Regions from separate parts of the Streptomyces sp. NPDC012825 genome, predicted to be linked through region 2. Evidence: riboswitches for the same ligand, from Rfam matches in the RefSeq annotation. Region 2 holds a riboswitch; the other holds the start of a gene.

Region 1 (15,578 bases), on a different contig from region 2:
GAGCTGGGGGCTTCCGTGTGATGCGCCGTGGACGGGGGGGTGTATCCACGGCCGCTGTGTCGACCTGGCCCGGGTCAATGGAGGTCGTGTCGACGACTATGACAGACGAGCACCCCCATCGCCAAAAACCCTTACCGGGATCAAACCGGGCGAACCTGAACACTTTAACTGTGAATCGTTGGTGACATGTGGCACCCGCCTTGTAAACAGTGAATGACTATGCGATTCGCTGTTTGTTTCCTGGGGTCGTCCGCATGTCGGACGGCTGACGAAGGGCCGCGGGCGTCCCGGTCGGCGGCCCCCGTCGGCCCACCGGGCCGGGGCGGCTAATCTGACCCCCGTCAGACAGGCACCATGAAGGGGCGGAAACAGTGGCGGACATCGAGTCGGCACGCACGGCATTCAACCGGTACGACGTGGACGGGGACGGCTTCATCACCGCCGCGGAGTACAAGAGCGTGATGGCGCAGCTGGGCGACTTCCACGTCACCGAGACGGTCGCCGAGGCGCTCATCAAGCAGCGCGACGACAACGGCGACGGCCGGCTGTCGTGGGACGAGTTCTGGTCGCACCTCAGCAAGGCCTGACCCGCCCGCCCGGACGGGCCGCGCGACCGTGGTCGCCGCCCGTCCGGGGCGCGGCGTCGTCTTCCGCAAGCCGTGCTTCTCTCAGCCCACGCTCCAGCGGATCATCCAGGCCTCGTTCTGGATGGAGATGACGTGCTCGCACTTCGAGACGAAGGACTCCGCGCTTTCGCCGGGGCGCGAGGGGTCTGCCGTCCGCCGGTCGAGAAGCCGCTCCAGTTCCTCGGCGGTACGCAGGAACTCCAGGTGCTGGTAGGTGTACCGCCGCGCTGTCGCATGCGCGGTCACCGCGATGGAGACGGAAGCGATCACACCGGTCCAGGCCGCGAGACCGCCGATCGCGAAGGCCCCGGCCGCCGCGGCCACCAGGGCGCCCGCGGCGCCGAAGACGAGTTCCGTCTTCGCGAAGAACTCCACCCTGCTCCGCATCCACGCGGCTCTGGGACGGTAGTACGAGTCGATCTGACGGCGCAGGCGTCGGTCGACGTAGGTGTCCAGGTCGACCACGGGCGGCAGAGGGCGCACCTCGGCGGAGATCCCGTCGGTGTGCCGCACGAGATCGGTGGCGTCCACGCGGAAGCTGTGGGCGCGTTCCGCCAGCAGTACCGCGCCGCTCGCCCTTTCCGCGTAGGGGCCCACGCCGGCGAGGCAGGCGTAGACCTCGCCCTTGAGCGCCTCGGACACGGCCCGCGTGCGAATCCAGTCGCTCATGGGGCCGGGACCACCCCGGTGGGCCAGCAGGGGGGAAAGGCCGGCGGCGAGGGCGGCGACGAAGGCCAGTACCGCGCCCAGCCGGGGGTTCCAGTCCATAACCTGCGCGGATGCGGCTCCCAGTACGGCCGCCGCGACCACCAGGACCAGGGCCCTCGAACGTGCGGTCTCGACCGATGCCTTGAGCCGGTTCGCGCTCTGGGACCAGATGCTCTGCTGGTCCCAGACCTTTCGTATGGTCGCGTTCTCCTGCGTCGTCGTCACGATGAGATTCTGACGGCTCCTCACCTTTCGCGTCACTCCTTCGGCGCCGGACGCCGTCTCTCGCGGGCGCGCCTTCCACGGCGTACGGGGCGCGGGTGGGCCCCGGCCCGAGAACGGCGCCCGGGCCGAGCGGCGGGAAAGCTCCGGCGGAGCCGCTCCGCGCACCAGTCTCGCCCCATCGCCTGACAGACGGGCCCGGGAGGGGCAGACTGCACTGCACGTTCGTCGCTTCGGGGAGACCGTGTGAGTCGTTTTCCATTACGTTCGCGTCTGGTCGCGGGTGCCGTCGGCACGGCATGGGTGATGACGGCGTGCGGCGGCCCGGTCGGTGACGACCGGGGAAGCGGGGACCGCCCGGCCGGAGGTACGGCGCGAACGGTGCCCCGGGCCGGCGCCACCTCCCCGGCACCGGCGGCGCCCGTGTCGCCGGAGCCCACGGCGACGTCTGGCCAGGAGCTGGCGACCTACCCCTTCGATTTCCCGCCGCACCTCGTGTCGGACGGCCGTACGCTGGCGGTCTTCGACTCCCCGGCGGGAGGCGGCCATCGGCTGGATCTGTTCGACCTGCGCAGCGGACGGAAGACGAACACGCTCGCTCTGGAGACGTCCGACCAGTGGAAGAACGCGTGTGCGCTCACGCTCGTTCCGCAGGAACGGGGGGGACACTCGCTCATCGTCTCCACGAGCGTCGTGGCGCGGCCGGCCGAGGGGATCCATCCCGCACGGGGCACCCTCTCTCTGCGCGCCCACGACGCGGTGACCGGATCCTTGCTGTGGAAGAAGGACGTGGAGAGGGACAGCACGCAGTGGGGGAGCAGCTGCGAGGGCGCGACCACCACGGAGCTCACCCTGTCCGCCACCTCCGACGGGACTCACGCCCTCCTCTCTCCGGGTCTGAAGACCTACCTCGTCCGGCTCGCCGACGGTGTCACGCGACAGGTTCCGGAAGAGACGGTCGTCCTGGACCGCTGGCTCGGCCTGCCCCGCGGGAGTTCCTCCGACACCGGCGCGGTCTCCGTGGACATCCAGGCGCCCGCCACCGGCAGGAAGCTCGGAACCGTCGCCGAGCCGGTCACGGCGGACAGCGAGGACCTCGGGAAGACCACCGCCCACCGAGGGATCCTGATCGCCCTCGACAGCGAGGACGCCCAGGGGGAGAACGCCATGAGGGGGTACTCCCTCCCCTCGGGGAAGCCCGTCTGGTCCCTGCGGCATTCGGACACCGGACACGACGACTGGGTCACCATGGACCTGGACCCGGCCACGGGGACCGCCATCGTTCACGACAACGGTGGAGGCTCGCTCGGCGCGCTCGCGGCCGTCGACACGGCGTCCGGAAAGCTGCGGTGGAAGATCGACGGGTCGGACGACTTCTGCGGGATCGCGGATGGTCGCGTCTACCTCCGGGCCAACGATCAACTGGCCGTTCTCGACGCGACGTCCAAGCGGCAGGTGCGCTTCGACGCCCAGGACACCGAATGTCCGGACGTCCTCCCCGGAGTGCTGAGGTACACCGACGAGGAACAGCAGGACACCACCGCCACGTACCAGTACAGGATCGCGATCCCATGACCTTTGAGACAACCGACTACTTCATCAGCTACACCGGTGCCGACAAGAACTGGGCCGCGTGGACGAACGACGTCCTCGAAGGCGCCGGCTACCGCACGGTCGTCCAGCTACTGGACTTCACCGCCGGCGGGAACTTCGTCACGGACATGGACGACGCCCTGCGCAGCGCCCGGCGGATCATCCTGATCCTCACTCCCGCCTTCCTGGAGTCCGGGATGACGAAAGCCGAATGGACCACCGTGTTCCGCAAGGATCCGGACGGCTCCCGTCGCCTGATCGTCCCCGTGATGGTGAAGCCCACGGAGGTCGAGGGACTCCTCGGCCCCCGGACGAGGATCTCGCTGGTCGGCCTGGACGAGGACACCGCCCGCGGCAGGCTCCTCGACGGCTTGCGCCCCGCCCGCTCCCGTCCCCGCCCTCCCGCCCCCTTCCCGGGTGCCGGATGACCGTCGACTTCTTCATCTCCTACGCCGACGAGGACCTCACGTGGGCCGAATGGATCGGCTGGCAGCTCGAGAACGAGGGATACACGGTCCGGCTGGGTGCCTGGGACCATGAGACCCCCGGAGACAACAGCGTCCTGGCCCGTGACCGGGACCTGCGAGCGGCGAAACGCCTGATCGCCGTCGTCTCGACCTCCTACCACTTCTCTTCGCGCGGCGGCGCGGAGTGGTCGTCCTTCGCTCGCGACGACCCGTCCGGCGAAGGGCTCACCGTGCTTCCCGTGGAGGTCGAGCCGACGTCGACCGGAGCCCTGTTGGGCAACCTCACCCCTGTGGTCCTGCACGGTCTGCCCGAGGCGCGCGCCGCTGCCGTACTCAAACGGGCCGTCACCCACACGCGCCTCAAGCCCTCGCAGCGCCCGGGGTTCCCCGGGCGCGGGGCGCCGCGCTTTCCCCGCCGCGCCACCCCGGCCGGCATGCGCGGCGACACGAAGTTCCTCCTGGGCCTGCTGGTGCTGGACACCCTGGGGTTCCTGTACGGCGCCGCCGCCTACAACGGCGACGGAGGGAGCGGGGACCTGAAGCGGGCCGTCATCGCGCTCGTGATGCTCGTGTTCACCGTCGCCACTCTCAAACGGTGGTTCGCACGCCGCTTCTGACCCGGGGCGGGCCCCGGACTACTCGACCGGGGGCAGGACGCGGATCAGCGCGTCGTCGTCGGAGTAGTAGGAGTACTCGCCGAGCGGCTGTCCGCAGTCGGTCCGATCGGGGGTGTAGGCCAGCTGGCGGCCTGTTCGGGGATCGATCACCACCAGCTGGTTGTTCGTCTCGACCGCGACACCGGCGGAATTCGCCGTGCAGACTTCGAGGTCGGGAATCTCCCACAGCTTTTTCCCGTCACTCAGGGAAAGGCCCAGTTCTTTCTGCGGCTCCTCGGGGGCGACGCCTTTCGCGTCGGCCGCCGCCAGGTCGGGAAAGATCACCACGCCGGCGTCCTCGACGAGCGTCACCTTCTCACTGATCGGCCCCGAGTACGAGACTCCCTTGATCTCCCAGTTCACCTTTCCGGTCGCCAGTGACCGGGACTGCAGTGCGTAGGAGAGCGGGTCTCCGGACATGCGGCGGGCAATGAAGAGGGTGGACCCGTCGGAGGACGTGGCGAACTTGCCGGGCACATCGGAAAGGGCGCCGATGACGTCGTGCTCCGGAAAGGAGAAAAGTGTCCGTCCAGTCGCCGGGTCGGTGACCGGTACCGATTTCATCCCGTTGAGACAATTGGCGCATACGCCGTCGAACACCAGGATGTGATTTCCCACGGCGCGGGGGACGATCCCGTCACCGAGGGCGCGGGACGTGCCGTCGGTCAGGTCGATGACCCACTGGCTGAACGCGAGCCACTTCTCGTCCCTGGTGACGGTGGCCTCCTGGGGATCCTGGCAGCTGAGGGCTTCCTCGGAGTCCGCGACGAGCGGCTTGCTCCAGCGCTGTTCGTACGTCTTGGCGTCCGTGGCGACGATCGACAGGGTCCACGTCTCCGGCGCCAGTCCGGCGGCCGGTTTCTCCGTGACCCTGCCCCAGATCAGCGATCCGGACTCGGGCGACGAGTCGACGACCGCGAGAATGCAACCGCCTTCGAATCCCGCGATGCCGGAACGCGCGATTTCCGTTCCGTTCGCCGCGTGGGTGATGACGCTTTCCTCGCCGACGGTCACGAAGAACTCGGAGTTCGAATGAAAGCTATTCACGTCGTCGATCGTGGCGGATTTCGTGAACAGCTTCTCGTTCGGATCGCTCGAACCGGATGAATTCTTCTTTTCGTCCGGGGTTTCTTTTGAAGAGGAAGCCTCCGGTGACGGGGGAGGATTCTTGCCGTCCCCTTGCGGGGCGCAGGCCACTAGCAGGAACAATGCCGACAGCACGGCAGGAAAAATCCTTTTGTATGCCACAGTGCGACCGTACCAGCGCGCGTACGAAGGTGTCCCGGGAACCGCGAAACGGTGACGAGGCCGGTGGGACCTCAGCACTCGATGATGTTCACCGCGAGCCCGCCCCGCGCCGTCTCCTTGTACTTCACGCTCATGTCGGCGCCCGTCTCCTTCATGGTCTTGATGACCTTGTCGAGGGAGACCAGGTGGCTGCCGTCGCCGCGCATCGACATCTTCGCGGCCGTGACCGCCTTGACCGCCGCCATGCCGTTGCGCTCGATGCAGGGGATCTGGACCAGGCCGCCGACCGGGTCGCAGGTCAGGCCCAGGTTGTGCTCCATGCCGATCTCGGCGGCGTTCTCTACCTGCTCCGGGGAGCCGCCCAGGACCTCGGCGAGGGCGCCGGCCGCCATCGAGCAGGCCGAGCCGACCTCGCCCTGGCAGCCGACCTCGGCGCCGGAGATCGAGGCGTTCTCCTTGAAGAGCATGCCGACCGCGCCGGCCGCGAGGAGGAAGCGGACCACGCCGTCCTCGTCCGCGCCGGGGACGAAGTTCATGTAGTAGTGCAGGACGGCGGGGATGATGCCGGCCGCGCCGTTCGTCGGGGCCGTGACCACCCGCCCGCCCGCCGCGTTCTCCTCGTTCACCGCCATCGCGTACAGGGTGATCCACTCCATGGCGTGCGCCTCCGGGTTCCCCTCGGAGCGCAGCTTGCGGGCGGAGTTCGCGGCGCGGCGGCGGACCTTCAGGCCGCCGGGCAGGATGCCCTCGCGGGACATGCCGCGCGAGACGCAGGACTGCATGACCCGCCAGATCTCCAGCAGGCCCGCCCGGATCTCGTCCTCGGTGCGCCAGGCCTTCTCGTTCTCCAGCATCATCGCGGAGATCGACAGGCCGGTCTCCTTCGCGAGGCGGAGCAGCTCGTCGCCGGTGCGGAAGGGGTACTTCAGGACCGTGTCGTCCGGGACGATCGGGTTCTCGCCGGCCACCGCGTCCTCGTCGACCACGAAGCCGCCGCCGACCGAGTAGTACGTCTTCTCCAGGACGAGCCCGCCCTCCGCGTCGTACGCGAAGACCGTCATGCCGTTGGCGTGGTACGGGAGCGCCTTGCGCCGGTGCAGGACCAGGTCGGCGTCGAAGTCGAAGGGGATCTCGTGGGCGCCGAGCAGGTTGATCCGGCCGCTCGCCTTGATCCGCTCGAACTCCTCGTCCGCGTGCTCCACGTCGACCGTGCGGGGCGAGTTCCCCTCCAGGCCGAGCAGGACGGCCTTGGGGGTGCCGTGGCCGTGGCCGGTGGCGCCGAGGGAGCCGTACAGCTCCGCCCGCACCTTCGCGGTGTGGGCCAGCAGGCCCTCGTTCTTCAGGCGGCGGGCGAACATCCGGGCCGCGCGCATGGGGCCCACCGTGTGGGAGCTCGACGGACCGATGCCGATCGAGAACAGGTCGAAGACCGAGATGGCCACGGGATGACTCCTTGTGGGGGGCTGGACGTCGTTGTCTGCCGGGGTGGTGCAGAGAGCGCGTGGGCGGGGGACATGGATCGGGGCACCGCGCCCGTTGTTCCAGTGTGCGCGGTGCCCCGGATGTCCGTACGAACAAAAGCGTACGAAATTACTAAGGTGTCACTTCAGGCCGGGGTACAGCGGGTGCTTGTCCGCGAGGGCGGTCACCCGGGCCTTGAGGGCCTCGGCCTTCTCGGCGTCGAAGCCCGGCTTGAGGGTCTCGGCGATGACGTCCGCGACCTCGCGGAAGTCCTCGGCCCCGAAACCGCGGGTCGCGAGCGCCGGCGTGCCGATGCGCAGGCCGGAGGTGACCATCGGGGGACGCGGGTCGTTCGGGACCGCGTTCCGGTTGACCGTGATGCCGACCTCGTGGAGGCGGTCCTCGGCCTGCTGGCCGTCCAGCTCCGACTCCCGCAGGTCGACCAGGAGCAGGTGCACGTCCGTGCCGCCGGACAGGACCGAGACGCCGTGGGCGGTCACGTCGTCCCGCACCAGGCGCTCGGCGATGATCCGGGCGCCCTCCAGGGTGCGCTCCTGGCGCTCCTTGAACTCCTCCGAGGCCGCGACCTTGAAGGAGACGGCCTTGGCCGCGATCACGTGCTCCAGGGGGCCGCCCTGGAAGCCCGGGAAGACGGAGGAGTTCAGCTTCTTCGCGAACTCCTTCTTCGCCAGGATGATGCCGCCGCGCGGGCCGCCGAGCGTCTTGTGCGTGGTGGAGGTCACCACGTCCGCGTGCTCGACCGGGTTCGGGTGCAGACCGGCGGCGACCAGGCCCGCGAAGTGGGCCATGTCGACCCACAGGCGGGCGCCGACCTCGTCCGCGATCCGGCGGAACTCCGCGAAGTCCAGCTGGCGCGGGTACGCCGACCAGCCCGCGATGATCACCTTCGGGCGGTGCTCCTTGGCGAGGCTCTCGACCTCGGCCATGTCGACCAGACCGGCCCCGTCCACGTGGTACGCGACCACGTTGAACTGCTTGCCGGAGAAGTTCAGGCGCATGCCGTGGGTGAGGTGGCCGCCGTGCGCCAGGTCCAGGCCCAGGATCGTGTCGCCCGGCTGGGCGATCGCGAAGAGGGCGGCCTGGTTCGCGGAGGCGCCGGAGTGCGGCTGGACGTTGGCGTACTCGGCGCCGAACAGGTCCTTGAGCCGGTCGATCGCGATCTGCTCGGCCACGTCGACGTGCTCGCAGCCGCCGTAGTAGCGGCGGCCCGGGTAGCCCTCGGCGTACTTGTTGGTGAGGACGGAGCCCTGGGCCTCCATGACCGCGACCGGAGCGAAGTTCTCCGAGGCGATCATCTCGAGGGTGGACTGCTGACGGCGGAGCTCGGCGTCGACGGCGGCGGCGACGTCGGGGTCCAGCTCGTGGAGGGGAGTGTTCAGAAGCGACATGAATCGATCCCTAAGGGGTTTCGGGCCCGGTCTCAGTTCCCGGCGGAGAACGCGGCGTACTCGTCGGCGGTGAGCAGGTCGTCCGGCTCACCTGCGACGCGCACCTTGAACAGCCAGCCACCCTCGAACGGAGCCGTGTTCACCAGGGACGGGTCGTCCACCACGTCCTGGTTGGAGGCGACGACCTCGCCCGAGACTGGGGAGTAGAGGTCGCTCACGGACTTCGTCGACTCCAGCTCACCGCAGGTCTCGCCCGCGGTGACGGTGTCGCCGACCTCGGGGAGCTGGGCGTAGACGACGTCACCGAGCGCGTTGGCCGCGAACTCCGTGATGCCGACGGTCGCGACGCCTTCCTCGGCGTCCGACAGCCACTCGTGCTCCTTGGTGTACCGCAGCTGCTGGGGGTTGCTCATGACCTGATTCTCCTGGATCGGGGGAGTGCTGATGAACGTCGGTCTTGCGGGGTGAGACGCCTGGTGGGACGAACGCGTCACTTCTGGCGCTTGTAGAACGGCAGCGCCACGACCTCGTACGGCTCGTGCGTGCCCCGTATGTCCACGCCCACACCCGGGGTGCCGGGCTCCGCGTGCGCCGCGTCCACGTACGCCATCGCGATCGGCTTCCCGAGCGTCGGGGACGGGGCGCCGGAGGTGACCTCGCCGACGACCTCGCCGTCCTTGACGACGGAGAACCCGGCGCGCGGGACCCGACGGCCCTCGGCGACCAGGCCGACCAGCCTGCGCGGCGGGGCGGTCTCGGCGCGCTCGGCGGCCTTCTCCAGGGCCTCGCGGCCGACGAAGCGGCCCTCGTTGGTCGTCTTCTCGAACTTCACGACCCGGCCGAGACCGGCGTCGAAGGGGGTCAGGGAGGTGGTCAGCTCGTGGCCGTACAGCGGCATGCCCGCCTCCAGGCGGAGCGTGTCGCGGCAGGACAGGCCGCAGGGGATCAGGCCGACGCCCTCACCCGCCCCGGTCAGCGCCCTCCACACGCCCTCGGCGTGCTCCGGCCTCAGGAAGAGCTCGAAGCCGTCCTCGCCGGTGTAGCCGGTGCGGGCGATCAGCGCGGGCACGCCCGCGACCGTGCCCGGCAGGCCGGCGTAGTACTTCAGGCCGTCCAGGTCGGCGTCGGTGACCGACTTCAGGATGCCGGGGGACTCCGGGCCCTGAACCGCGATCAGGGCGTACGCGTCGCGGTCGTCGCGGACCTCGGCGTCGAAGCCGGCCGCGCGCTCGGTGAGGGCGTCCAGGACGATCTGGGCGTTGGAGGCGTTGGCCACCACCATGTACTCGGTCTCGCCCAGGCGGTAGACGATCAGGTCGTCCAGGATGCCGCCGTCCTCGCGACAGATCATCGTGTACCGGGCGCGGCCGGTGCCCACCGTGGAGATGTTGCCGACCAGGGCGAAGTCGAGCAGCTCGACGGCCTGTGGCCCGGTGACGGTGATCTCGCCCATGTGGGAGAGGTCGAAGAGGCCGGCCCGGGTGCGGACGGCGTTGTGCTCGTCGCGCTCGCTGCCGTACCGCAGGGGCATGTCCCAGCCCGCGAAGTCGGTCATGGTCGCGCCCAGGGAACGATGCAGGGCATCGAGGGCGGTGAGGCGGGGGGCGGTGGTCATGGGGTGGCTCCCGGGTCCCAAGGGCGTTCGGTGACGAAGACATGACGGGCGAGGACGTCCTCCCCATCTGTCATGGAACCTGAGAGGTTCACCGGGGGCATCTCGTCACCGAGAGCCCGGCTTGCACCTTGGGTGGGGACACGACGGTGTCCCGCTTTTCAGATCTGCCTCATCCACGCGGTACGGGGCCTGAGAGATTCAAGGGAGGGTCTTGCTCCTTCGGCGCCCGGACGCACTCCGTGGTGACCCACTTCGTGGCCGGAACTCTCCCGCGCGGATTCGAACGGCCGGTATGCGGTTGTGGCAGGCGACCGTGGGCGCCTGGCGCGCACATCATTGCACGCGGTGTCGGCACGGCAAATCACTTGTGTCCCATTACCGTTTCTTTACACTTCTTGGGAAGGGTCTCCCGAGACCCGTCAGGGGGAGCAGCGATGACGATCCAGCACACCGGCGCCTATGCGACGGGCACCGGCATACCGTCCCCACGGGCCCGCGCCCGGACCCGGGGACGGGGCCGGCTCCTGCGGGACCTGCGCGGGCGCGGCGGCCGGGGCCCCCGCGCCCTCGCCTTCGCGGCCGGGGACCTCGTGGTCGTCTCCGGGCTGCCCGGCAGCGGCAAGTCCACCCTCATGAAGCGGACCGCCGGGGACCGGGGCGTCGACTCCCAGGACGCCCGGGAGCGCTGGGAGGCCCGGATGCCCCGCCGCCTGCCGTACGCCCTCTACCGCCCCCTGGTCCGGATCGCGCACTACGCCGGGCTGCGCCGCGCCCTGCGCTCCGGCGCGAGCGTGGTCGTGCACGACTGCGGCACCCAGTCCTGGGTGCGCGGCTGGCTCGCCCGCGAGGCCCGCCGGCGGGGGAGCGAGCTGCACCTGGTCCTCCTCGACGTCACCCCGGACACCGCCAGGGCCGGGCAGCACGCCCGCGGCCGGGGCGTCTCCGCGTACGCCTTCGCCCGGCACCGCCGCGCGGTCGGGCGGCTGCTGCGGGCCGCCGGGACCGGCCGGCTCCCGCACGGCTGCGCCTCGGCGACCCTGCTCGACCGGGACGCCGCCGACACCCTCCGGACGATCACCTTCGGGGAGGCGGTCTGACCCCTCTCGTCGCGCGTCCGGGGCGCCCGTACCCCTCCCTTCCGGCCACGGCGGCGCCGGGGCGGCGTTAGGGTGCTGCGGGGCGGCCGGGTACGGCAGGCCGGGCGGGAAGGGGAACGGGACCGTGGACGTGACGTGGCCGGGCAACGAGCTCGAAGAGGTGCTTGCCGCCTCGCTCGGCGATCCCGGGGCGGGGGCCCGCCTCCTGGAGGTGCTGGGCCGCAGCCCGGTCTGGGTCCCCCTGCCCAACGGCGGCGGTCCCGACAGCCCCGACCTGGACCTCGCCACCATGGAGATCGAGGGCGCGGCCTACGTCCCCGTCTTCAGCTCCGAGCAGCAGCTCCGCGCCTGCGCCGGCGACCACATGTCCTTCGCCGTCGCCCCCGCCCGCGACTTCGCCCGCGGCCTGCCCCCGCAGCTCGGCATCGCCGTGAACCCCGGCGGCACCGTCGGCGTCCCGCTGCCCCCGCCCGCCGTCGCCGAGCTCTGCCGCGCCGGCCGGACCCCGCTCGACGGCCCCGCGTCCGGCGGCCGCGTCCGGCTCTTCGAGCCCGACTGGCAGGACGACCCCGTCGACTTCCTCGCCGCCGCCTCCGCCGAGTTCGAGGCCACCGGCGTCGTCGCCAGCGCCCGCCGCGCCCTCGCCAGCGTCGAGGGCACCGAACCGGCCCTCTTCATCGGCGTCCGGCTCTCCCACTGGGAGGGCGCCGACCGCACCGCCCCCCTGGACGCCCTCGGCCGGGCCCTCGGCCGCGTCGAGGTCGCCTGGCCGGTCAACCTCATCCTGCTCGACATGGCGCAGGACCCGGTGGGCGACTGGATGGTGGAGCGGGTCCGCCCCTTCTACCAGCGCGCCGCCGTGTGAGCGGCACCCTGTTTAAGCTGAACTGATTTCGACGGAACCGGTTCGACGGACCGGTTCGACGGCCGCACCTGACCCGGTGGCCGGACAGACGTGGTGGACGGAAGAGGGGCGGGACCCAGGGTGAGCGCGTCAGGCATCGCTCCGACCGGGCAGGTCGAGCACATGCTGGGCCAGGTGGCACCCGGACGCTACGACGCGTACGAGCGGCTGCTGCACGCCCTCGCCGACGGCGAGCTGCGGATGCTGCTCTGGCAGGGCGCGCCCGGCTCGCCCGACGCCCAGTACGGGAACATGGAGGTCGACGGCTTCGGCTACGCCCCCTGCGTCACCTCCGACCAGGAGCTCGCCGCCTCCGGCTGGAACCGCGCCCACGAACTCGTCACCGGCCGCGAGATCGCCCGCGCCCTCTACCCGGACCGCTGGGGCGTCTGGTTGAATCCGCACGCTCCCGGCGGCGGCGTCGGCATCCCCTGGGCCGACCTGCGCCGGATCGCCACCGGTCTCGACCGGATGCCCGCCGGGCCGCTGCGCGTCACCGAGCCCGCCCTGGAGATCCCGCAGTTCTACGCCCTGATCACGCAGAACGCGCACCGCACCCCGGCCGTCCGGGCGCTGCGGCGCGGCTGGGTGCAGCCCGCGCTCGGCTCCCCGTACCTCGTCATCGGGCTCGACCTGTACGACACCTCCCCGGCGGCCGTCGACACGGTGCGGTCGATGATGCGCCAGTCCATCGGCTCCGTCCCCGACGGGCTGCCCGTCTCGACGGTCGCCCTCTCCGACGCGTACGACCCGGTGGCGCTCTGGCTGCGGGCGAACGCGCGCCCCTTCTACGACCGCGAGGCGCACGCGGGGCGCGGCGCGGCCCCGGCCCCCGCCCCCGGGTACGGCTACCCGCCGGCGGCGCCGTCCGGATACTGAGACGCCTCCGGTTCCCCGTCCGTCCCGCCGGTCCCGTCGGAAGCCTTCGTTCGCCCCAATTGAAGAGGTCGAAGGACCAGTTGGGCGACATGTCCGATTGGGGGGAAGAGGGCCCGAGATGGTCCGCTCACACCCGCGTGACGTCCGGATAACGGAAGTCGTAGCACCGCATCACGTTTGAGCAACCATTCCCCGTCAGGGCTGGCGGGTGATCGCGAGCGCGTTGAAGACTCCCCGGAACACCGGGTGTTCCGCTCCTTTCGAGCAGGTACCCGGCAGGTTGTTCCACCGAGCCGCTACCCGCGGCGGGCAAGGGCCGGCTACCGGCGGCCGAGAGGGGTCCTCACCACGATGACGGCACCACTGCACGAGACCAGTGCGGGCGCGTCGACCGCCACCGTCGACGGCGTGCCCGCCGATCCCGGTTCCTCCGGCACCCCCGGCGCCTCCGACAAGGGGATCCAGGGCCGTTCGCCCTGGAAGATCGCCTGGACCCGCCTCAAGCGCGACAAGCTCGCCCTCGCCGGCGCCTGCGTCGTCGTCTTCCTCGTCCTGGTCGCGATCTTCGCGCCGGTCATCGTCGGTCTCCTCGGCCACCCGCCGGACGAGTTCCACGAGGACCAGATCGACCCGCTCTTCGGCACCCCGATCGGCTCCTGGGGCGGCATCAGCTCCGACTTCCTCCTCGGGGTCGAGCCGGTCAACGGCCGCGACGTCTTCAGCCGCATCGTCTACGGCGCCCGGATCTCGCTGCTCGTCGCCTTCCTGGCGGCGGTCTTCGCGGTCCTCCTCGGCACCGTCCTCGGCATCGTCGCGGGCTACTTCGGCGGCTGGATCGACGCGGCCCTCAGCCGGGTCATGGACGTCATGCTCGCCTTCCCGCAGCTGCTCTTCACGATCGCGCTGGTCTCGGTGCTGCCCAACGAGCTCCTGGGCCTCAACGGCTCGGGCGTTCGCATCGCCGCCCTGGTGGTGGTGATCGGCTTCTTCGGCTGGCCGTACGTCGGCCGGATCGTCCGCGGCCAGACCCTGTCGCTGCGCAACCGCGAGTACGTGGAGGCCGCCCAGAGCCTGGGCGCCGGCCGGTTCTACATCCTCCGCAAGGAGCTCCTGCCCAACCTGGTCGCCCCGATCATGGTCTACGCGACCCTCATGATCCCGACCAACATCCTCACCGAAGCGGCGCTCAGCTTCCTCGGCGCGGGCGTGAAGCCCCCCACCGCCTCCTGGGGGCAGATGCTGTCGACGGCCATCACGACCTATGAGGCGGATCCCCTGTTCATGGTGATCCCGGGCCTCGCCATCTTCATCACCGTCCTGGCGTTCAACCTCTTCGGCGACGGCGTGCGTGACGCGCTCGACCCGAAGGGCTCCCGCTGACCGTTCGCCGACGATCCGCAAGACCCGCCCCTGCCGCTGGCGACAGGAGGCCCATCCCCACCGGCGGACCGCTGTGACGGCCGCCACTATCCCGGAGGTTGCGAGACCCATGACCCTGATGAGCTCTCAGAGGCGCAGGATCGCCGCGGGCGCGCTGCTCGCGGCGGCCACGATGGTCGTCACCACGGCCTGTGGCGGTGGCAGCGGCGACAGCGGAAAGGGCGGCGCTCCCGGTTTCAACGCCGGTGTGAACAAGGTCGCCAACGCGTCCGACAAGAAGGGCGGCGAGCTGAAGTTCATCGGCTCGCAGGACGCCGACTTCTGGGACCCGCAGCGCGGTTACTACGGCTTCATGTGGGACTTCGCCCGCTACTACACCCGCCAGCTGGTCACCTTCAAGGCCGAGCCGGGCGCCGCCTCCACCGAGCTGGTCTCCGACCTCGCCACCGACACCGGCAAGGTCTCGCCCGACGGCCTCACCTACACCTTCACCCTGAAGGACGGGGTCACCTGGGAGGACGGCAAGCCGATCACCTCCAAGGACATCAAGTACGGCATCGAGCGCATCTGGGCCCAGGACGTCCTCTCCGGCGGCCCGATCTACCTCCAGCAGGTCCTCGACCCGAAGAACGAGTACAAGGGTCCCTACAAGGACACTGCCGCGGACAAGCTCGGCCTCAAGGCGATCGAGACCCCGGACGACAAGACCATCGTCTTCAAGCTGCCGGTCGCCAACGGCGACTTCCTGCAGATGCTGGCGATGCCCGCGGCCTCCCCGGTCCGCCAGGACAAGGACACCAAGGCCAAGTACACCCTCAAGCCGTTCTCCTCCGGCCCGTACAAGTGGGAGTCCTACACTCCCAACAAGTCGCTCAAGCTCGTCCGCAACGACAAGTGGGACGCCAAGTCCGACACCGTCCGCAAGGCCCTGCCGGACAAGATCAGCGTCACGTTCACCACGAACGCCGACGACATGGACAACCGCCTGATCGAGGGCGAGTACGACCTCGACATCAACGCGACCGGTGTCGGCACCGCCGCCCGCCAGAAGGTGCTCCAGCAGCACAAGGGCAACGTCGACAACCCGCAGACGGGCTTCATCCGCTACGCCGTCTTCCCGCAGACGGTCATCCCCGAGATCGAGTGCCGCAAGGCCATCATCTACGCGGCCGACACCAAGTCCCTGCAGACCGCCCGCGGCGGCCCGCAGGCCGGTGGCGACATCGCCACCAACATGCTGCCCCCGGCGATCAAGGGCGCCGACCCGAAGGCCGACCCGTACGGCAAGCTTGCCGGAGCGCCGGACCTCGCCA
Region 2 (15,578 bases):
ACGACGAGGTGGCCCGGAGCGCCTGGCGGGCGGCGGTCGTCCTGGTGCCCGGGGGTGAGGAGCGCGGGCTGGCCGTAGGGTTGGCGACGCAGCTCGGGCGCGGCGGCCGCGAGACGCGGCTGAGCCTCAGCCGGGCGCTGATCGCGCTCGGGGAGGCGACGCCGCCGGTGCTCGCCGCCGCTGCGGCGGACCCCGACCCCGAGGTGCGCGCGCACGCCATCGCCACGGAGCGGCTGTGGCTCGACCCGGAGGCCGGTTTCGAGTCCGCGGTCGAGGAGGCGAAGCGCGTCGTGGCCCTCGGCGGGGCGGGTCGGGAGGGGTGACGGGCGTGTTGATCGGTGACGTGGCCCGGCGGTCCGGGGTCAGCGCCCGCATGTTCAGGCACTACGAGACGCTCGGCCTGGTGCGCCCGACGGGCCGCACCGGCTCCGGCTACCGGGAGTACTCCGACGAGGACGTCCGGCGGATCCTCCACATCGAGAGCCTGCGGTCGCTGGGACTCTCGCTGCGCGAGGTCGGGCGCGCCCTCGGCGATCCCGGTTTCGCGCCCGCGGAGCTCGTCGACGACCTCGTACGCCGGACGCGGGAACGCATCGCGGCGGAGACGGAGCTGCTCACGCGGCTCCGCCGGATCGGCGCGGCGGAGCCCGCCGGCTGGGAGGACGTCCTCCGGACCGTCGCGCTCCTCCAGGCACTGGGGGCGAAGAGCGCGGACACGCGCCAGCGCGCGGCCCTGTCCGCGTCCGAGGAGGCCCCCCTGCCGGTGGAGGCCCTGGTCGAGGCCGTACTGAACGAGCCGGACCCGAACGTCGCCGGAGCCCTGCGCTGGGCCCTGGCGCGAGCGGGCGGGAACGGTCCGGCGCTCCTGGCGGAGGGCCTCGGCTCCCCGGCCGCCGAGGTACGGGAACGCGCCGTCCGGTCCCTCGCCGAGCTCCCGGGCCAGGAGGCGACCGCGCTCCTGCGGGACGCCCTCGCCCACCCCGACACCGGGGTCCGCGGACACGCGGCCGTGGCGCTCGGGGCACGGGGCGTGGCCGACGCGATCCCGGTACTCGTCGACATGGTCGCCGGGGAGACGGAGGGAACGGGAAGATCAGAGGAGACGAAGGAGACCAGGGGGAGGAAGGACATGAAGGGGACGAACGACGTCGACGCGGCCGACGCGCTGAGCGCCCTGGCGGACGACCCCGCCCTGGCGGACCGGATCGCCACCGGCCTCGCCGACCGCCTCGCCCGCGCCGCCACCGGCCCGCCCGCACGCCGCCGGCTGACCCAGGCCCTCGCGGACGTCCCGGGCCCCACGGCCGCACGCGCCCTCACGTGCCTCTCCCACGACGAGGACCGTGCCGTCGCCCTCACCGCGGCGTACGTCCTCGGGCTGCGCGACGGGCGTTGACGCGCGCCGGCCCCGGACACCGGGGCCGTGATCGCCGAATACCCGTACGCACCGCTCAACGACCCGGCGGACTTCGCGTCCCGCCCGACCGCGGCGGAGGACTGGACCCACGCGGTCCTGGAGTCCCGAGAGGACTTCCGCGTGGTCGGCAGGACGGCACCGGCGGACACGCCGCGTTCCGGCGGGTCCGCCCGGACCCGGCACTGGAAGGCCGGCCCGTCGTCTTCCTCGGCTCCGAGGGCGGGACCGGCGTCGTCGCCCGCGACCGGGGCTCCTTCCTGTGGGCTCCCGGCCGACGGCATCGGCCCCCGGGAGGCGACCGACCCCTACGGCCCCGTCCCGCCCCCGCGTCCCCGCCCCGAACCGACCGCCGTCGCGGAACGGTACGCACCCGGCCTCCGGGCCCCGGCGGCCACCGTGATCGAGCAGGCCGCCCGGGAGTTCCCCGACTTCGACGACATCGTCGCGAAGCTCTGCCGCCGAGCCCGGAGCGCCGTTCCGCGCCCACCCCGCCGAAGCACCCCCGCCCCGGCGTGCCCGCACGGCCCGGACCGGGCGGGTGACTCCGTACCCGAGGAGCCGGGGCAGCACCGTGACGCCGCCGCATCCGTCTCCGACGGCGCGCGGGACGACCGGTCCAGTTCTCCGCGATTGGCCTTGGCCGCCGGAAATCCGCCCCCGGTACCGTCGGCGCCATGCGCATCCGAATCGTCGACGCCTTCACCGACCGGCCCTTCTCCGGCAACCCGGCGGGGGTCCTCCTCCTCGACTCCTTCCCCGAGGACGACTGGCTCCGGAAGGTCGCCGCGGAGGTCAACCTCTCCGAGACGGCCTTCGCCCACCCGCTGCCCGCCGGCGGCGAGGCGGACTGGGCCCTGCGCTGGTTCACGCCGACCACCGAGGTCGACATGTGCGGCCACGCCACCCTGGCCACCGCCCACGTACTGCACACCACCGGCGCCGCGACCGGCACCGTGCGCTTCGCGGCCCGCTGCGGCGTCCTCGGCGCCACCGCCGAGGCCGACGGCACGATCACCATGGACTTCCCGACCTCCCCCCTCACCCCCGTCCCCGCCCCGGACGGCCTGGAGAAGGCGCTCGGCGCCGAGATCGTCGCCGTCCACGACACCGGGGTCCACATCGGAGACCTCGTCGTCGAGCTGCGCGACGAGGCCGCCGTCCGCTCCCTCACGCCCGACCTCGCCACCCTGAGGACCATGTCCTCGCGCGGGACCATCGTGACCGCCGCCGCCGAACACCCGGACAGGGGCTACGACTTCGTCTCGCGCGGCTTCTTCCCGGCGGTCGGCATCGACGAGGACCCGGTGACCGGCAGCGCCCACACCGCGCTCGCCCCCCACTGGTCGGCCCGGTTCGGCCGCGACGACCTCACCGGCCTCCAGGGCGGCGCCCGCACCGGCCTCGTCCGCACCCGCCTGCGCGGCGACCGGACCCTCCTCGGCGGCCGTGCGGTCACGGTCATCGAGGGCGACCTGCACGCCTGACCGGTCGGAAAGACGGCGAAGGACCGGCCGGAAGGACGGCGAGAAGGGGCGTACGAAGGATCCCGTACGCCCCTCTCACCGCGACCCGCCCCCCTCACCGCGACCGGCCGTCACGCGGTCGGCAGCCACCCCACCTTCCCCGCGAGCAGCCCGTACCCGACGAAGGCCACGATGTCGAGCAGCGCGTGCGCCACGACCAGCGGCCCGACCCGGCCCCAGCGGCGGTACAGCAGGACGAAGACCACGCCCATGACCACGTTGCCGATGAAGCCGCCGATGCCCTGGTAGAGGTGGTACGAGCCGCGCAGCACCGAGCTCGCCACCAGGGCGGCCGTCGGCGACCACCCCAGCTGCCCCAGTCTGCGCAGCAGGTAGCCGACGACGATCACCTCCTCCAGGACGGAGTTCTGGATCGCCGACAGGATGAGGACCGGGTACTTCCACCACACGTCCGGCAGCGACTCGGGCACCACCGTCAGGTTGAACCCGGACGCCCGCGCCGCCAGGTAGAAGGCGAGCCCGGTGCTCCCGATGCCCGCCGCGACCAGCGCCCCGCGCCCGAGGTCGGGCCACGGGCGGGTGCGGTCGAAGCCGAGGGCGCGCAGTCCGGAGCCCTCGCGCAGCAGGAGGTGGGCGACGAGGACGACCGGCACGAGCGCCGTGGCGATGCCGAAGAGCTGCCAGGTCAGGTCGAGCCAGGGCCGCCCGGGGGCGTACGAGCCGTTGAGCGTCGCCGCCTGCTCCTTCAGCGCCCCGGACCGGGTCAGCGAGCCGACGAAGCTGATGAGGGCCGACACCCCGCTCGCCCCGAGCGAGAGGGCGAGCACGATGAGCGTCTCGGAGCGCAGGACCGCGCGCGGCAGGCCCCCGGAAGGCGGGGAGGCGTCTCTCACTCGCTGCTCCGACACCACACCCGACCCCGCTTCCCCGACGATCCGAACCGTCCGGACATGATCGCCCATGAACCGCCCGGGGAGGGGACGGGGGCCGGGAGGCGTGTCAGTGGATCCCCACCGGCCAGGTGTGGACCGGCTCCCCCTCCCGCATGAGCGTCCGGTAGCGGCGCGTCGTGGCCGCGAGCGCCGTCTTCCGGTCGAGGCCCGACTCCACGGCCCGGTGGAAGGTGTCGACCTGCCAGGAGGCGCCGTTCACCCGGCGCAGGCAGCGCTGCTCGATCACCCCGAGGTAGAAGTCCCGGTCGGCGGGTTCGATGTGCCAGGCGTCGAGCCCGGCCGCGGCGAGCGGCAGCAGTTCGTCGAGGACGAGCCGTACGGCCGGCAGGGTGGCGACGCCGCCCGCGCGCCCCGGCCGGGGCCAGCGCAGCTCCGCCTCGATGCCGTGGCGGCAGGCCGCGTCGAAGTTGGCCTCGGCGTCCTCGAAGGTCATCCGCTTCCACACGGGCCGGGTCTCGTCGGCGAGCGCGCGCACGAGGCCGTAGTAGAAGGCGGCGTTCGCGATCACGTCCGTCACGGTCGGTCCCGCCGGCAGGACCCGGTTCTCGACGCGCAGGTGCGGGACGCCGTCGACCAGGCCGTACACCGGCCGGTTCCAGCGGTAGACCGTGCCGTTGTGCAGGACTAGCTCCTGGAGACGCGGCACCCCGCCCCGGTCGAGGACGAGCAGCGGGTCCTCCTCGTCCTGGAGGGGGAGGAGGGCGGGGAAGTAGCGCAGGTTCTCCTCGAAGAGGTCGTACGCCGAGTCGATCCAGCGCTCCCCGAACCAGGTGCGCGGCCGCACCCCCTGGGACTGCAGCTCGGGCGGCCGGGTGTCGGTGGCCTGCTGGAAGAGCGGCGGGCGGGACTCCCGCCACAGTTCGCGGCCGAAGACGAAGGGGGCGTTGGCGCCGAGCGCGATCTGCACCCCGGAGACGGCCTGCGCCGCGTTCCAGACGGCGGCGAACCGGGCCGGGGTCACCTGGAGGTGGAGCTGGACCGAGGTGCAGGCGGCCTCGGGGACGATCGACTCCGAGGTGCACCGGAGGTGTTCGACGCCGTGGATGTCGAGGATGAAGTCCTCGCCCCGCGCGGCCAGTATCTGGTCGTTGAGGAGGGCGTAGCGGTCGTTGTCCGACAGGTTCTCGGGGACCAGGTCGTGCTGTTCGAGGGTGGGCAGCACGCCGATCATGACGACGCCCGCGTCGAGCTCCGCGGCCTTGCGGTCGGCGTACCCGATTCCGGCTCCGATCTCCTCCGCCAGCCGGTCGAATACGCGCCCCTCCAACTGGTGGGGGGCGATGTTCACTTCGAGATTGAACATTCCGAGTTCCGTCTGGAAATCGGGGCTCGCGATCTTTTCGAGAACCGGCCCGTTCAGCATGCGGGGCAGGCCGTCGGCGCCGGTCAGATTGAGCTCGATCTCCACGCCCATGAGATTGCGCGGCCGGTCGAACCTCTTCTCCGCCAGGAGCCTCGCGAGCCCCGCCAGACATTGCTGGAGTTTCCTCCGGTACTGCTGCCGGTCGGACGGGCCGAACCCGTCGGCCACGACCTTCTCGCCCATCGAAGCGTCCTTCCCCGGGTGGGCGGCCGTCAGGGCGGCCGCGCGTCACGGACCATGATGCCCACCTCTCTGATCCACAACGCCTGCGGGACGGGCCTGTCGGAGGATAGGCTGGATGCAGCACTCCAACGGCACATTCCACGGGCACGCAACGGACGACATATACCAATGTCATATTGTCCCGGGATTCGGGGTCGGAATTCAGCCGACCGGCTCCTCGCGGTGTGCGCAGGTGAGAGCGGTATCGTCCTCCTGATTCCGCTTCAACGCCCCTCGATGACGACTTGATGACGCCTTGTCAGGAATATCGGCGACGTCTAGCGGAAACACTGTGTGAACACATGTCGTATAAACTCCGCGGACGAGGCAGAGTGTTGGCGCCCGGCCATGGCCCCATGGCCCCTCTCTGGCCCCGCCGCCGACAGCGCCGTCGTACCTGCCCACGCGTCACCGTGTCTCCTGAGCGAGAGGCGACCCATCATGCTCCGACCCTCTCCGGCCCCTGCGCCGGCCCTCCGCAGCGTCCTCGCGGCGCTCGGCTCACCGACCGCCGTCCGTGAGGCGCGCACCCCCGCCCTGCGGGCGGCGCAGGGACCACTGAGTCCCGAACTCCACCTGCCCGTCCATGTGTTGGGTGTCACCGGAGCACCGGGGCACCCGCCCCGCATCCGGCTCGCCGGATGGCGCTTCCTGATCCGGAACGGGGACCGGACGATCGCCGCCGCGGACAGCATGCTCACCCCGGACGGCTGGTCCTTCTCGCACTTCTTCGAGGGACCGTACGTCTCCGCCACGGAACGGGCCCTGCACCAGGCCGAAGGCCTGCCGGACGTGTACCAGCCCCGGCTGCTCTCCGTACCGGAGCTCTACATGATGACCCTCTGGCTGCACACCGACCCGGAGACGGACGGCACCACCGTCACCCCGGGCGCCACCGACCTGCTGGTGCCGCTGGCCCCCGCGCCTCCGGGGATCGCGTCCCACCGCCCGTTCCCGATCGCGGACCTCCTGCCCGTCCTCAGTACGCGCCTCGCGCCGCCGCCCCTCCTGGGCTCGGCGGCGCCCGCCTGATCCGTCCCACGCGTGTCCACGCCCCGTGACCCGGCCGGGTCACGGGGCGCACTGCTGTCCGAAACGCGCGCCCGAACGCGCCTCTCGAACACCCCTCCCTTACGGACTAGCCCGCTCGGACCACCCCGAACCATCCGAAGGGACGGGGTGGTTGAGCCGAACCGCCCCTGCGGGTGACGCGTCCTCCCAGGAGAGGACGAGCTGCCGCGAAATCCCTGCGGAAGTCCGTCCCGGGGGCAAGACTTGGACCGGAACCGAACCGACCGACGGGGGCGGCCATGAGCGCGCAGAGCCGCAGGACATCCACCACGACCCAGCGAAAGAATCCACCCATGTGCCAGCACCAGCCCGCCTGTCCCACCGCCGACTCCGCCGACCGCGAGGCGGCCCGACTGACGGCACACCACCCGGAGCAGGGCTGGAGCCTGCTGTGCAACGGCGTCCTGCTCTTCGAGGACACCGGTGAACTCCTGCCGGACGGGCAGATCATCGCCCCGCACCGGCCGCTCACGGCGGGCCGGGTGACGACCGCCGCCTGACGGGGCGCACGAAGCCCGAGGGCCGGTCCGGAGAAGAACTCTCCGGACCGGCCCTCGGGTCGTCGGGGCCCGCGCCCTCAGTGGTCGTACTCGTCCAGCGGCGGGCAGGAGCAGACCAGGTTCCGGTCGCCGAAGGCGCCGTCGATGCGGCGCACCGGCGGCCAGTACTTGTCGGCGGCCGAGACCCCGGCCGGGAAGACCGCCTCGTCCCGCGTGTACGGGTGGTTCCACTCGCCGCCGAGCGCGGCCGCGGTGTGCGGGGCGTTGCGCAGCGGGTTGTCCTCCGCCGGCCACTCGCCCGCGGCGACCTTCTCGATCTCGGCCCGGATCGCGATCATCGTGTCGCAGAAGCGGTCGAGCTCGGTCAGGTCCTCGGACTCGGTCGGCTCGATCATCAGCGTGCCGGCCACCGGGAAGGACATGGTCGGCGCGTGGAAGCCGTAGTCGATCAGGCGCTTGGCGATGTCGTCGACGGTGACGCCGGTCGCCTTGGACAGCGGGCGCAGGTCCACGATGCACTCGTGGGCGACCAGACCGGCCGGGCCGGTGTAGAGCACCGGGAAGTGCGGCTCCAGGCGCTTGGCGATGTAGTTCGCCGCGAGCACCGCGACCTGGGTGGCGCGCTTGAGGCCCTCGCCGCCCATCAGGCGCACGTACGACCAGGAGATCGGCAGGATGCCGGCGGAGCCCCACGGGGCGGCCGAGATGGGGCCGACGCCGGTCTCCGGGCCCGCGGTGGGCTGGAGCGGGTGGTTCGGCAGGTACGGGGCGAGGTGGGCGCGGACGCCGACCGGGCCGACGCCGGGGCCGCCGCCGCCGTGCGGGATGCAGAAGGTCTTGTGCAGGTTCAGGTGCGAGACGTCGCCGCCGAAGTGACCCGGCTTGGCCAGGCCGACCAGGGCGTTGAGGTTGGCGCCGTCGACGTACACCTGGCCACCGGCCTCGTGGACCTCGGCGCAGATGTCCGCGACGTGCTCCTCGAACACGCCGTGCGTGGACGGGTAGGTGATCATGAGGACGGACAGCTCGTCGCGGTACTGGGCGATCTTGGCCCGCAGGTCCGCGACGTCGACCTCGCCGTCGTCGGCGGTCTTGACGACGACGACCTTCATGCCGGCCATCACCGCGGAGGCGGCGTTGGTGCCGTGCGCGGAGGACGGGATGAGGCAGACGGTGCGCTGCTCGTCGCCGTTGGCCCGGTGGTACGCGCGGACGGCGAGGAGACCGGCCAGCTCGCCCTGCGAACCGGCGTTGGGCTGGATCGACACCTTGTCGTAGCCGGTGACCTCGGCGAGGCGCTCCTCCAGCTCGGTGATGAGCGTGACGTAGCCCTCGGCCTGCCCGACCGGGGCGAAGGGGTGCATCTGGCCGAACTCGGGCCAGGTCACCGGCTCCATCTCGGTGGTCGCGTTCAGCTTCATCGTGCAGGAACCGAGCGGGATCATGCCGCGGTCGAGCGCGTAGTCGCGGTCCGCGAGGCGGCGCAGGTAGCGCAGCATCGAGGTCTCGGAGCGGTGCGCGTGGAAGACCGGGTGGGTCAGGTACGCGTCGGAGCGCAGCAGACCGGCGGGCAGCGCGTCCTCGGTGGCGGCGTCCAGGGCCTCGACGTCGGCGGTGACGCCGAAGGCGTCCCAGACGGCGGCGAGCTGCTCGCGCGTGGTGGTCTCGTCGCAGGAGACCGACACGCGGTCGGCGTCGACGCGGTACAGGTTCACACCGGCCTCGCGGGCGGCGGCGGCGATCCTGTCGGCCTTGCCGGGGACGCGGGCGGTGAGGGTGTCGAAGAAGACGTCCCCGGTCAGCTCGACGCCTCCGGCGCGCAGCCCCGCGGCGAGGATCGCGGCGTACCGGTGGGTGCGGAGCGCGATGCCCTTGAGGCCGTCGGGGCCGTGGTAGACGGCGTACATGCCGGCCATGACCGCGAGCAGCACCTGGGCCGTACAGATGTTGCTGGTGGCCTTCTCGCGACGGATGTGCTGCTCGCGGGTCTGGAGGGCCAGGCGGTACGCGCGGTTGCCGTCGGCGTCGACGGACACGCCCACGAGCCGGCCGGGCAGGGAGCGGGCGTGCTTGTCCTGGACGGCCATGTAACCGGCGTGCGGGCCGCCGAAGCCCATCGGGACGCCGAACCGCTGCGTGGTGCCGACGGCGATGTCGGCGCCGAGCTCGCCGGGCGAGGTGAGCAGGGTGAGGGCGAGCAGGTCGGCCGCGACGGTGACGATCGCACCGAGCTCGTGGGCCGCGTCGATCAGCGGCTTGATGTCGCGTACGGCACCGGAGGCACCGGGGTACTGGATCAGCACGCCGAAGACGCCGCGCTCGGCGACCTCGGCGGGGATGCCCTCGGCCAGGTCGGCGACGACGACCTCGACGCCGGTCGGCTCGGCGCGGGTCTCGATGACGGCGATCGTCTGCGGCAGGGCGTCGGCGTCGATGAGGAAGACGCCCTTCTTGACCTTGCCGACGCGGCGGGACAGCGCCATGGCCTCGGCGGCGGCGGTGCCCTCGTCGAGCAGGGAGGCGCCGGAGGTGGGCAGGCCGGTCAGGTCGGCGACCATCGTCTGGAAGTTCAGCAGGGCCTCCAGGCGGCCCTGGGAGATCTCCGGCTGGTACGGCGTGTAGGCCGTGTACCAGGCGGGGTTCTCCATCACGTTCCGGAGGATCACCGGCGGGGTGAAGGTGCCGTAGTAGCCGAGGCCGATCATCGGGGCGAGGACCTGGTTGCGGTCGGCGAGCGAGCGCAGCTCGGCGAGCACCTCGGCCTCGGTGCGCGCGGCCGGCAGGCCCAGCGCCTCGGCGTTCTTGATCACGTCCGGCACCGCGGCGGCCGTGAGCTCGTCGAGCGAGCCGTAACCGACCTGGGCGAGCATCTTGGCCCGGGCCTCGGCGTCGGGCCCGATGTGCCGCTGCTCGAACGGGATGCCCTGCTCGAGCTCGGAGAGCGGAATGCGGTTGGCGGTCATGTACGGAGGCCTCCTGGTCGTCACGACCTGCGAGGGGCACCACGGCGCGGGTGCCCGGACGGCCTCCCCCTCTGTCATCTCAACCTGAGAGCTTCACCGGCACGCCTCGCGGCACGCCGGCTTTCACCGTCGGTGAGAGCGCATGCCGTCGGACATCCGCTCTGCTTTCCAGAGTGACCTCGTCCGTGCGGTACGGGGGCCTGAGAGATTCCGGGGAGGATTTGCTCCTTCGGCGTCCTCCGGAAGGTTTCTCCGGGGGACTCTCCCGCACGGGGTCGACAGCCACACCCAGCCTACCAGCGCGGTTGCGGCTCCTTTCGCTCAAGTGGCCGACATCCCGGATGTGCCCTTTGGTAGGGGGTAGAGGAGTTGCGACCAGTTGGAGGGACCGTGCAGACCGACATCGATCCGCGCAGCCTGATCGGCCGCAAGGCGTACGACCGGAACGGACACAAGATCGGAACCGTCGACGAGGTGTACCTCGACGACGCGACGGGCGTCCCGGAATGGGCCGCGGTCCGCACCGGCCTGTTCAGCAGAGACGCGTTCGTCCCGCTGGAGCCGAGCGACCTGCTCGACGACGGCCTCCACGTCCCGTTCGAACGCGCCCTCATCAAGGACGCCCCGGACTTCGGGGTGGGCCGCCACCTCTCCCCGGAACAGGAACTCCAGCTCTACCGCCACTACAGCCTCACCCTCCCCCCACCCCCCACGGACACCCCGGACAAGGACTTCGGCCGCCTGGCGGGCCAAGAGGGCGCCTGAACCCGGAGCCGCCCCCGCCCACCGAGAAACCCGCCCGTCGCCGGGGACGACGGGCAAGCGGTCCCCGGCCCACGGGCGACGGCCGGACGAGCCCTCGGCCCGGCCGAAGGTACCCCGCGACCCGCAGCCGCCGACGACGCGGTACGCCCCACGGGAAGACCCGCACCTCCGCCCACCCACCGTCACGGGTGGTGCGGGTGGGAATCCGGCCCGGCCGGCAGGCCGGGCGCACCCCCACGACCCGCAGCCGTCGGCGGCACAGGCGCCGGCACCGACCTCGGCCCCCGATCCCGCCCCGGCACGGAATCCCGCACCAGCGGCAACGCCTCCCCCGCCTCCAGCTCCGGATCGTCCACGGCGAACGTCCGCACCCGCCCCGGTGCCGACCCCGGTTCCTCGAACCGCACCGTGACCCGCCCGAGCCCGCTCCCCTGCACCCACCCGGCCCCGTGCACCGCGTGCCGCACGTCGTGCCCGGGCGCCCAGTACCGCTCGGCGGGCCCGGCCGGCTCGGCCACGACGGCCTCGGCCACCACCGGAGCGGCACCGGCACCCGTACCGCCCCCGCTCCGCCCACCCGCAGGCTCCGCCTGGGCGGACTGGGCGAACAAGTCCTCCTGCGTGTAGTCCGCGAGCCCGCTCACCCCCACCCCGAGCAGCCGCACACCCCCCGTGGTGTCCACCGAGTCGAGCAGCCGCCCCGCGGCCTCCCGGACCACTCCCAGCGCGTCCGTGGGCCCCCGCAGCGTCTCGGACCGGGTCAGCGTCGAGAAGTCGAACCTCCGCACCTTCAGGACGATCGTCCGCCCCGAGTGCCCCGACGCCCGCAGCCGCCCCACGCACCGCTCCGCGAGCCGCTCGACCTCGGCCCGGATCCGCACCCGGTCGTGCAGGTCCACCGCGAAGGTGTCCTCGACCGAGACGGACTTGGCGTCCCGCTCGGCCACCACGGGCCGGTCGTCGTGCCCCAGGGCCATCCGGTACAGCGAGGCCCCGTGCGCCCGCCCCAGGAGCCGTACGAGCTCGTCCTCGCCCGCTTCCGCGAGGTCGGACACGGTCGTCATCCCGGCCCGCCGCAGGTGCTCCCCGGTCGCCGGACCGACCCCGGGCAGGATCCGCACGGACTTCGGCCCCAGGAGCTCCCGTTCGGTGCCCGGCGGTATGAGTGCGAGCCCGTCCGGCTTCGCCTGCTCGGAGGCGATCTTCGCGAGCATCTTGGAGCCCGCGAGCCCCACCGACCCGCTGAGGCCCGTCATGGCGAGGATGTCGGCCCGCAGCCGCTCCCCCGCGGCCCGCGCGCTCGCCGTGTCGTCGGCGACTCCCCCGGCCTCCAGGTCCACGAAGGCCTCGTCGAGGCTGAGGGGCTCCACCAGCGGGGACAGGCTCCCGAGCAGCCGCATGACCTGCTCGCTGATCGACCGGTAGAAGGCGAAGCGCGGCACGAGGTAGGCCGCGTTCGGCGCGAGCCGCCGCGCCTGGCCCATCGGCATCGCCGAGTGGACCCCGAAGCGGCGCGCCTCGTACGAGGCGGTGGCGACCACTCCCCGTGGCCCGAGCCCGCCCACGATCACGGGTTTTCCGCGCAGGCTGGGCTTCGACGCCTGCTCGGCGGCGGCGAAGAAGGCGTCCATGTCGAGATGCAGGATCGTCGGCGCGGCTCTCACGACCCCGATGCTCCCCCACGCCACTGACAACGCCCGATCGCCCCACGGCCCGCCCCACCACGGAGCAGCCCCTGGAAACGCCTCGGGAGCCGTCCCGGAAGCCGGCTCAGACCGCCCGGTCCCGCCGTCTGCGGGCCAGCTCGTCGCCGGGGTTGTGCCCCACGAGCGTCTCGCCGGTGTCCACCCGCTCCCCGTGCAGCTGCGAGAGCGCGGCCTCCACGTCCCGCCAGACCACGCCGACGGCGATGCCGAAGACGCCTTGCCCGCCCTGGAGCAGGTCGACGACCTCGTCGGGCGAGGAGCACTCGTAGACCGTGGCCCCGTCGCTCATGAGCGTCATCCGCTCCAGGTCCCGGAAGCCCCGGGCCCTCAGGTGCTGCACCGCGGCCCGGATGTTCTGGAGGGCCACCCCGGTGTCGAGGAAACGTTTGACGATCTTCAGGACGACGACGTCGCGGAAGCTGTAGAGCCGCTGCGTCCCCGACCCGTACGCGGGCCGCACACTCGGTTCCACGAGACCGGTGCGTGCCCAGTAGTCCAACTGGCGATAGGTGATGCCGGCGGCCGCGCACGCCGTGGGGCCGCGGTAGCCGATCACCTCGTCCGCCGCGCCCGTACCGGCGCCCGTAGCGAAGTCGCCCACACTGCCGTGAAGCGGATACGGACCGTTCTCCCCGGACACGCGTCCGAGGGAGCTGCCCGCCGTACCGTCCGCGCTGCTCATCACGCCGACCCTCCGTCCTTGACCTGCCCACACGAAGGTAGGCAGTCGCTCGGGGTGCGTCAACGATCGCCACACTCGGCACGCCGAGTGATAATCACCCTGAGAGTGGTTTCCCGTGTCTCTCTTCGGGGAAAGGCTACTCGAATGCTCTGACAGCACCCCGCGAACGGCCCGTGGCCGCACCGCCCGGTCTCACTGACTGTTGGTCCCGAAATCCTCCGGTGAGATCTGGTCGAGGAATTCGCGGAACTTCTCCACCTCGTCCTCCTGCTCGTCCGGGATCGCGATGCCGGCGTCGTCCAGGACGCCGTCACTGCCGAAGATCGGCGTCCCGGTCCGGAGGGCCAGCGCTATCGCGTCGGACGGCCGGGCGCTCACCTCGACGCCGCTGGCGAAGACCAGTTCGGCGTAGAAGACCCCGTCACGCAGATCCGTGATGCGGACTTCGGTGAGTTCCTGCCCCACGGCCTCCAGCACGTCCTTGAAAAGGTCGTGCGTCAGCGGTCGCGGAGGGGCCATTCCCTGCTGCGCGAAGGCGATGGCGGTCGCCTCCCCCGGTCCGATCCAGATGGGGAGGTAACGATCGCCCCCCACTTCACGGAGGAGCACGATCGGCTGATTGGAGGGCATTTCCACTCGGACACCCACAACGTCGAGCTCGTTCACACAGCAACCCTAGGACGTGCCCGACCGGTTTGGATAGTCGGGCCCCTCCCCGGTCACTGCGAGCGGGTGCCCAGGGCGATCTGTACCAGGGCCGCGTGCAGCCGCACCGACTGCGCGGCCAGCTCCTGGGCGGTGGCCTCCGCATGGGCTCTGGTCTGCGGATTGCGGTGCCGGCGCAGTGGCGCGACCACCTGTTCGATCAGCGCGGCCTCCCGGTCGGCGGCCGCCTTCACGGACCGCAGATGACGGGGCTCCAGACCGAATCTCCCCAGATCCGCCACGAGCCGGGCGGCGGTGACGGTCTCGGCGTCGTAGCCCCCGCCCTCCGCCTCGGCGATCAGACCGTACGCCTCCCACTCGACGAGCTCGGTCTCGGTGACCTCGGCGGCGGCGAGCAGCTCGGCCCGTCCGAGCCGCGCGGCGGCCGGCGGCTCCGGGTCCTGCTCCCAGGGCCCTTCCAGGAGGTCCTTCCGGCGCCCGGGGGCCGGGAGCTCGACCCGCTCCCCCCGGGCGAGGGCGTCGAGGTGCTCGCGGATGACCTTCAGCGGAAGGTAGTGGTCCCGCTGCATCCGCAGGATCCGGGCGAGCCGCTCCACGTCCTGCGGGCTGAACTTCCGGTATCCGGAGGCCGTCCGCCGGGGCTCGACGAGCCCCTCGGCCTCCAGGAACCGGATCTTGGAGATGGTCACTTCGGGAAACTCGTCGCGCAGCTGGTTCAGCACCGTGCCGATGCTGACCAGCCTGTCGCCCGCGGTGGCGGTGCCGGATCCGGCACCGCCCGTCGGTGTTCGCAGCATGGACCTTCCCTGAAGGGGATTCCCCGGGGCGTCACACGCCCCGCTGGCTCGAATGGAAGACCAGCCGGTACTTGCCGATCTGCACCTCGTCACCGTTGGACAGAACGACGGAGTCGATCGGCTCGCGGTTGACGTACGTGCCGTTGAGGCTGCCGACGTCGGAGACGGTGAAGCTGCCGTCCTGCGCCCGCCGGAACTCGACGTGGCGACGGGAGACCGTGACGTCGTCCAGGAAGATGTCGCTCTGCGGGTGACGGCCGGCCGTCGTCAGCTCCCCGTCGAGGAGGAACCGGCTGCCGGAGTTCGGCCCCCGGCGCACCACGAGGAGCGCGGACCCCAGCGGCAGCGCCTCCACGGCCGCCAGCGCCTCCGGGGAGAGCGAGGGCAGCACGGTCTGGCCGGTGACCTCCGCGTCATAGGCCTCGAGACCCGAGATGGAGATCGTCGACGTCGTCTCCGACGCGCGCTCGGGGGCGATCCCGCCCCGCAGCGGCGTGCCGCAGTGGGAGCAGAAGCGGCTGTCGGCCGCGTTGCGGTGGCCGCACCTCGTACACACCGGCATGGACGCATCCTCCTGCCGCGGCTGCCCCGCCGAGGTCTGTGTCGCGTACGGGTCGGAGGAAAACCCTCCACCCGTACTTGATGGTTCTCCGAAACCTATGCGGGCGGCCCCGGCGGGGTCAACAGAAGACGCGCCCGGTGCGCCGGGAATGTCACCGCCCCGGCCTCCGACCTCGTCACGGAAGAGCGGGCGCTCGCCGCCCTGCTCCTCGCTCTGGGCGTGGCGCGGCGCGCGGTGCCGGGCGTTGCCGCCGTCCTCGCGTGCGCTCTTGCCGAACAACTTCGCAAACAACTTCACGGGCGATTCCCCTTGACCGAAACAGACCCGCCCGTGGGGCAGGACGAACCGTGATCCATCACACCTGCCGACCCGGACACCTTCACAACGTCCGTATCCTCCGGACAGTTTCCACCACGCACCACCGTTG

The links. Region 2 has a riboswitch for glycine ahead of gcvP (aminomethyl-transferring glycine dehydrogenase). Riboswitches for the same ligand answer to the same signal wherever they lie in the genome.
Region 1: another riboswitch for glycine. It lies ahead of gcvT (glycine cleavage system aminomethyltransferase GcvT); the one in region 2 lies ahead of gcvP (aminomethyl-transferring glycine dehydrogenase).

What each region holds. Positions count from the first base shown of each region.
Region 1 is NZ_JBIBBZ010000001.1:1,066,464-1,082,041, forward strand. Features, by position in the region: gene ACFY7E_RS05130 (EF-hand domain-containing protein) at 372-587, shown strand; gene ACFY7E_RS05135 (DUF4231 domain-containing protein) at 669-1,559, opposite strand; gene ACFY7E_RS05140 (PQQ-binding-like beta-propeller repeat protein) at 1,938-3,131, shown strand; gene ACFY7E_RS05145 (toll/interleukin-1 receptor domain-containing protein) at 3,128-3,577, shown strand; gene ACFY7E_RS05150 (toll/interleukin-1 receptor domain-containing protein) at 3,574-4,233, shown strand; gene ACFY7E_RS05155 (hypothetical protein) at 4,252-5,493, opposite strand; gene ACFY7E_RS05160 (L-serine ammonia-lyase) at 5,592-6,962, opposite strand; gene glyA (serine hydroxymethyltransferase) at 7,122-8,390, opposite strand; gene gcvH (glycine cleavage system protein GcvH) at 8,423-8,803, opposite strand; gene gcvT (glycine cleavage system aminomethyltransferase GcvT) at 8,881-10,005, opposite strand; glycine riboswitch at 10,174-10,287, opposite strand; gene ACFY7E_RS05180 (AAA family ATPase) at 10,440-11,102, shown strand; gene ACFY7E_RS05185 (enhanced serine sensitivity protein SseB) at 11,227-11,967, shown strand; gene ACFY7E_RS05190 (enhanced serine sensitivity protein SseB C-terminal domain-containing protein) at 12,088-12,885, shown strand; gene ACFY7E_RS05195 (ABC transporter permease) at 13,237-14,265, shown strand; gene ACFY7E_RS05200 (ABC transporter substrate-binding protein) at 14,375-15,578, shown strand, end outside.
Region 2 is NZ_JBIBBZ010000012.1:152,200-167,777, forward strand. Features, by position in the region: gene ACFY7E_RS23705 (HEAT repeat domain-containing protein) at 1-323, shown strand, start outside; gene ACFY7E_RS23710 (HEAT repeat domain-containing protein) at 329-1,396, shown strand; gene ACFY7E_RS23715 (PhzF family phenazine biosynthesis protein) at 2,092-2,901, shown strand; gene ACFY7E_RS23720 (CPBP family intramembrane glutamic endopeptidase) at 3,012-3,794, opposite strand; gene ACFY7E_RS23725 (glutamate--cysteine ligase) at 3,901-5,400, opposite strand; gene ACFY7E_RS23730 (hypothetical protein) at 5,881-6,471, shown strand; gene ACFY7E_RS23735 (DUF5999 family protein) at 6,804-7,010, shown strand; gene gcvP (aminomethyl-transferring glycine dehydrogenase) at 7,088-9,973, opposite strand; glycine riboswitch at 10,152-10,251, opposite strand; gene ACFY7E_RS23745 (PRC-barrel domain-containing protein) at 10,364-10,738, shown strand; gene ACFY7E_RS23750 (DNA polymerase IV) at 10,921-12,402, opposite strand; gene ACFY7E_RS23755 (MerR family transcriptional regulator) at 12,509-13,126, opposite strand; gene ACFY7E_RS23760 (bifunctional nuclease family protein) at 13,319-13,792, opposite strand; gene ACFY7E_RS23765 (MerR family transcriptional regulator) at 13,846-14,589, opposite strand; gene ACFY7E_RS23770 (FHA domain-containing protein) at 14,621-15,556, opposite strand.